Regions from separate parts of the Pseudomonas tructae genome, predicted to be linked through region 1. Evidence: predicted binding sites of a transcription regulator. Region 1 holds the regulator's gene; the other holds the start of a gene.
The links. The regulator FliA, encoded in region 1, starts transcription of late flagellar genes. The targets are predictions, from matches to a motif close to CTAAAGTTTNNNNNNNNNNNGCCGNTAA.
Positions count from the first base shown of each region.

Region 2: EXN22_RS04925 (methyl-accepting chemotaxis protein) is a predicted target of FliA. The motif match lies at 1,982-2,009, and genes of this name have one in related genera.

Region 1 covers NZ_CP035952.1:2,010,061-2,013,357, forward strand. Annotated here, with positions in the region: gene flhF (flagellar biosynthesis protein FlhF) at 1-154, shown strand, start outside; gene fleN (flagellar synthesis regulator FleN) at 275-1,108, shown strand; gene fliA (RNA polymerase sigma factor FliA) at 1,105-1,845, shown strand; gene EXN22_RS09315 (chemotaxis response regulator CheY) at 1,949-2,323, shown strand; gene EXN22_RS09320 (protein phosphatase CheZ) at 2,343-3,131, shown strand; gene EXN22_RS09325 (chemotaxis protein CheA) at 3,144-3,297, shown strand, end outside.
Region 2 covers NZ_CP035952.1:1,092,736-1,096,032, forward strand. Annotated here, with positions in the region: gene EXN22_RS04925 (methyl-accepting chemotaxis protein) at 1-1,894, opposite strand, end outside; gene ypfJ (KPN_02809 family neutral zinc metallopeptidase) at 2,105-2,989, opposite strand; gene pcaH (protocatechuate 3,4-dioxygenase subunit beta) at 3,190-3,297, shown strand, end outside.

The DNA of each region.
Region 1 (3,297 bases):
TGGCCCGCGCATTCCTGACGACCTGCACCTGCCGCGCCGGCACCAGTTGGTCAGCCGCGCAGTGAGTGTGCAGATGCAGGACGAGCCCAGCGAAGAGGCCATGGCCGACATGTTCGCTGATCTCTACCACAGCCCTGGCAAACGCGTGGGCTGAGGTGAATATGAATACGTTGCAAAGTACCTACATCAATGGTCTGCCAGGCATTTTTCAGGTGTTGAAAGCGCAGCCCAGTCATGTGGCCTCGGTCTAAGTAAGACAAGGTAAAGAACAAACATGGGTAGCATGCATCCCGTACAGGTGATCGCCGTGACCGGTGGCAAAGGTGGCGTCGGCAAGACTAACGTGTCAGTGAACCTGTCGCTGGCGCTGGCTGAGCTTGGCCGTCGGGTCATGCTGCTGGACGCCGACCTGGGCCTGGCCAACGTCGACGTGCTGCTGGGCCTGACGCCCAAACGTACCCTGGCCGACGTCATCGAAGGCCGCTGCGAGCTGCGCGAAGTGCTGCTGCAAGGCCCTGGTGGCGTACGCATCGTGCCGGCGGCTTCGGGTACGCAAAGCATGGTGCACCTGGCGCCGGCGCAGCATGCCGGACTGATCCAGGCCTTCAGCGAGATCGGCGACAACCTCGATGTGCTGGTGATCGACACCGCTGCGGGTATCGGTGACTCGGTAGTCAGCTTTGTTCGCGCCGCCCAGGAGGTGTTGCTGGTGGTCTGCGACGAGCCCACCTCGATCACCGATGCCTATGCCCTGATCAAGCTGCTCAATCGCGATTACGGCATGAACCGCTTCCGCGTCCTGGCAAACATGGCTCAGAGCCCTCAAGAGGGGCGCAACCTGTTCGCCAAGTTGACCAAGGTCACTGATCGCTTTCTGGATGTCGCTCTACAATACGTCGGCGCGGTGCCTTACGACGAATGCGTGCGCAAGGCGGTGCAGAAGCAGCGAGCAGTCTATGAAGCCTTCCCGCGTTCCAAGTGCGCGCTGGCATTCAAGGCCATTGCCCAGAAAGTCGACACCTGGCCGCTGCCTGCCAACCCACGGGGTCACCTGGAGTTCTTCGTCGAACGCCTGGTGCAACCGACGAGTGCAGGTCCGGTGCTATGAACGCCAGCGGTTATCGGATGTACAGCAAGGCTTCGCGTGACGCCCAGTACGAGTTGATCGAGCGTTACGCGCCGTTGGTCAAGCGCATCGCCTACCACTTGCTGGCGCGTCTGCCGGCCAGTGTTCAGGTCGAGGATCTGATCCAGGCCGGGATGATCGGCTTGCTCGAAGTCGCCAACAAGTACGATGCGAGCAAGGGTGCCAGTTTCGAGACCTATGCCGGTATCCGTATTCGTGGGGCCATGCTCGATGAAGTGCGCAAGGGCGATTGGGCACCGCGTTCGGTACACCGCAATACCCGCATGGTCAGTGACGCGATTCGTGCAATTGAAGCAAAAACCGGTCGTGACGCTAAAGATCACGAAGTTGCTGCCGAACTTCAATTGAGTCTCGACGATTATTACGGGATTTTGAATGACACCCTGGGCAGCCGCCTGTTCAGTTTCGACGACCTGCTGCAGGACGGCGAACATGAAGGTCTGCACGAGGGAGGTGCCAGTGCCCAGCTCGAGCCTTCGCGCGACCTGGAAGACGAGCGTTTTCAGGCAGCCTTGGCCGATGCCATTGCCAACCTGCCCGAACGTGAGCGTCTGGTGCTGGCGCTGTACTACGACGAAGAGCTCAACCTCAAGGAGATCGGTGAGGTCCTGGGGGTGAGCGAATCGCGCGTCAGCCAGTTGCACAGCCAGTGCGCGGCACGTTTGCGTGGTCGCCTGGGGGAATGGCGAGCGCGTTGAACACCGGTTCAATGCAGTCGTGAAATGCAGTACCGAATTGATTGAATGCGCGTTCCGCGCTGAACGCGTTAAAGACTGCTTGGAGGTCTAATTGAACAAAGACATGAAAATCCTCATCGTGGACGACTTCTCGACGATGCGGCGGATCATCAAGAACCTGTTGCGTGATCTGGGCTTTACCAACACCCAGGAAGCCGACGACGGCAACACTGCGCTGCCGATGCTCGAAAGCGGCCACTTCGATTTTCTGGTGACCGACTGGAACATGCCTGGCATGTCCGGCATCGACCTGCTGCGCAAGGTACGGGCTGATGAGCGCCTGAAACACCTGCCGGTGCTGATGGTGACCGCCGAAGCCAAGCGCGAGCAGATCATCGAAGCCGCCCAGGCCGGAGTCAACGGCTATGTGGTCAAGCCGTTCACTGCCCAGGTGCTGAAAGAAAAAATCGAAAAAATCTTCGAGCGCGTCAATAGCTGAGGTACGCCACGGGGGCGCTATGGAGCAAACACAATCATCCTTGGGCGAGTTCGAGTCGACACTCAAGAAGCACGCCAAGGAACTGGTCGACAGCCTTGAGAAAGGCAAGTTCGGCGACGCGGTGCAACTGATCCATCAGCTGAACCAGACCCGTGACCTAGGCCTGTACCAGGAAGTCGGCAAACTTACCCGCGAGTTGCACAGTGCGATCGTCAGCTTCCAGATCGACCCGCACATGCCGCAGGCCGAGGAAGTGTCGCAGATTACCGACGCGACCGAACGCCTGTCCTATGTGGTCAAGCTGACCGAGGGCGCGGCCAATCGCACCATGGACCTGGTCGAAGCCAGTACACCGGTTCTCAACGCGTTGAGCGACGAAGCCAGGGAACTGAGCGTCGACTGGCAGCGTTTCATGCGCCGCGAAGTGGCGGCGCCGGAGTTCCGTGAGTTGGCCAAGCGTGTCGACAGTTTCCTGACGCGCAGCGAGGAAGGCAACCGCAAGGTCGCCGGGCACCTCAATGACATTCTTCTGGCCCAGGACTACCAAGACCTGACCGGCCAGGTGATCAAGCGCGTCACGACGCTGGTCACCGAAGTAGAAAGCAATCTGCTCAAGCTCGTGCTGATGGCAAGCCAGGTCGACCGTTTTGCCGGTATCGAACATGACCACCAGCAGCTGCGCGCTGAAAAAGATCAAGAAAAACATCCGACTCGGGGTGAAGGTCCGCAGATTCATGCCGATAAGCGTGAAGACGTTGTGTCCGGTCAGGACGATGTCGACGATCTGCTGTCCAGTCTGGGTTTTTAGGGAGCACGTTTAATGAGCTTCGGCGCCGATGAAGAAATCCTTCAGGATTTCCTGGTAGAAGCCGGCGAAATTCTTGAGCAACTGTCCGAGCAACTGGTCGAGCTGGAAAGCCGTCCGGATGATGCCGATTTGCTCAATGCGATCTTTCGCGGTTTTCACACTGTAA
Region 2 (3,297 bases), 920 kb from region 1:
CCATCGTCTGCAACTGGTTGCCCAGGCGCGCCAGTTCAACACTGGAGGCCGCGGTCTCGTCACTGGCCGCAGCCGTCTGCTCGGACACATCGCGCACATTGATGATGCTGCGGCTGATCTCTTCGGCCACCGCGCTCTGCTGTTCCGCCGCTGCAGCAATCTGCTGGTTCATCGACTGAATGTTCGACACTGTGCGAGTGATGCTTTCCAGCGAGGAACCGGCCTTGCGAGTCAGCTCGACGCTGCTGGCCGTCAGGTTGCGGCTGCCGAGCATCACATTGGCGACCTGCTGGGTACCGCTCTGCAGGCCAGCCACCAGCTCTTCGATCTCTTCGGTGGATTTTTGCGTACGCTGGGCCAGGCCGCGAACTTCGTCGGCGACCACGGCAAAACCACGCCCGGCTTCACCGGCACGGGCCGCTTCGATGGCGGCGTTGAGGGCCAGCAGGTTGGTTTGCTCAGCCACCGATTTGATCACGTCCATGACGCTGCCGATCTTCTGGCTTTCCTGCTGCAGTTGGCCCATGGCTTCGGTGGAGCGATGCACTTCTTCTGCCAGGCGTTCGATCTGGCTGATGGCTTGGGCAACCACCTGGTCACCGGCACGGGCCTGGCTATCGGCATCGGTGGCCGCTTGCGAGGCGTGCTCGGCGTTGCGTGCCACTTCCTGTACGGTCGCGGCCATTTCGTGCATGGCGGTAGCGACCTGATCGGTTTCAACTTTCTGGCTGTTGACCCCGGCGCTGGTTTGCTCGGTGACGGCCGACAGCTCTTCAGCTGCGCTGGCGATCTGGGTGACGCCGTCGCGAATGCCGGTGATCAGGTCGCGCAGGGTCGAGCCCATGCGCTGGATGCCTTGCTGCAGCACACCCAGTTCGTCGCGGCGGGTGACACGCAGGTTGTGAGTCAGGTCGCCGGCGGCGATTTTCTCGACTACTGCCAGAGTTTCACGCAGCGGGCGGGTGATCTGCCGGGTGATGATCCACGCTGCCAGTACGCCGACCAGCAGTGCCAGCAGGGTGGCGGTCAGTTGCAAGCTACGGGCCTGCACGCTTTCGGCGTCACGACGCTCGAGCTGGATCTGGTACAGGGCGTCGCTGGTCTTGACGATGTCAGCCCCTTGGACCGTCATCTCCTGACGTGCCACGGCAACATCGGCTGTGGCGTCGCGGAACTGGCGTACGGCGTCACGGTAGGCCATGACGGCGCTTTCGAACTGTTTGATGCGCGTCGCTTCGCCTGGCAATTGGCTGTTCAGGCCGGCGATTTCGGCCAGGGCGGTATCGAGCTGACGCAGGGCCAGTTGCTCGGTCTCGCTGCTGATGTCGGCGATGTAGCTGCGCACGGCCAGGCGAACCAACAGCAGTTGTTCCTTGGTCTGGGTGATGGTGCGGAACTGCGCCAGCCGGTCACCCTCGGGCAGGGCCAGCACGTCGCGGTTGATCGCTTCGATCAGCTCGATGGCGCGGCTTGCGGCCTGGTTCATCGAGTCGCGCGCGGCCAGGCTGGTCTTGTAACCGGCGCGCATCTTGTTGATCGACACCTGGTACTCGCCAATGGTCTGCCCCAGGTCCTGGAGCAGCTTGATGTTCTCGGGGCTCTTGAAGCTCTTCAACAGCTTTTTCTGTTGTTCACTGAAGGCATTGAGCTTGACCTGGACATTGCCGGCCGCTGCGTCGTCGCCATTGGTCAACATGTACTGCAGGCGGGAGATGCGCAGGTCGGTCAGGTCGCCGTTCAGCTGGGTGATGTCGCTCATCCAGTTGCTGCGATTGATCAGGCTGCCCAGGCTGTTCCAGCCGGTCAGGGCCAGCAGGCCGGTAAGCAACAGCACCAGGCCAAAGCCCAGGCCGAGTTTCAGGTTGACGCTGATGTTGGCAAACCAGCTATTCATGCAATCCCTCCAGGAACGTTGTGCTTCTTGATCCGAATCGGTGGAAGGTTGTTGTTATTCATGGCCAGCCGATGTTCTGAGCAGGGTTTATCGGCGGCTTGCGCCGGAGCTGAAACGCTATTTCAGCAAAAATGACCAACGGTAAGTAACAGCGCGTTTCTGCGGCCATCCTGAGCGTTCAGGCGGCCGCGAAACGGCGGCAAAGGTGGGTCAGAGTGCCCGTGCGCTGAAGGTGTCGCACTGGTTGATATCACCCTTGGCGAAGCCGGTCTTGAACCAGCGCTGGCGCTGCTGTGAGGTGCCGTGGGTAAACGAGTCCGGCACCACGCGGCCCTGGCCCTGCTGCTGCAGGCGGTCGTCACCGATAGCGTTGGCGGCGTTCAGGGCTTCTTCGATATCGCCCGGCTCCAGCCAGTTCAGGCGTTTTTGCGCCTGGTAGGCCCAGACTCCGGCCAGGCAGTCGGCCTGCAGCTCCTGGCGTACCAGCAAGCCATTGTCGCCCTCCATGCGCTCGCCACGTTGGCGGGCAGCCTGGACCTTGGCCGAGACGCCGAGCAGGGTTTGCACATGGTGGCCGACTTCGTGGGCGATTACATAAGCCTGGGCAAAATCGCCAGCGGCCGAGAAGCGCTGTTCCATTTCGCGGAAGAAGCTCATGTCCAGGTAGACTTTCTGGTCGGCCGGGCAATAGAACGGCCCGACCGCCGAAGAGGCAAAACCGCAGGCCGAGTTGATCTGGCCGCTGAACAGGATCAGGTTGGGGTCTTTGTACTGGCGGCCGGCCTGGGCAAAGATGGCTTTCCAGGTGTCTTCGGTGTCGCCCAGGATCGAGCGGACAAACTCGGCCTGCTCGTCATTGGCCGGTGGTGCTTTGCTGCTGCCGGGGCTGACCGGCGCGGTCTGCTCCTGGCCCATCTGCCCGGCCAGTTGGCCGAGGATCTGCAGCGGGTCCTGGCCGGTGATCCAGCCAATCCCGACAATCAACAGGATTGCCCCCAGGCTCAGGCCTTTGCCACCGCCGAAGCGCATGCCGCCACCACCCTCGCCACGGGCATCGACCACATTGTCGCTACGCCTGCCTTTTCGCCATTGCATGAGTGCTCTCCGGAGCTTGGAAACATGAAGTCAAAGATTAGTTCACCGTGCGGGGGGCTGTCAGGTTCCTGATCTATCCATAACCATTTGGTTATGTCTGGCGCTGTTCTTTTCAGTATTCGCCGGGCCCCGCATGCCGGAAACTGCCTGCTCGCCTGCCACGCCCAGGCCCTCCAATAATTCCAAGACAGGAGAACGGCATGTCTGCGCAAGACAACAGTCGCTTCGCTATCCGTGATCGCAACTGGCACCCGAAAGCCTTCACCCCCGACTACAAGACCTCCGTCGCCCGTTCGCCGCGCCAGGCC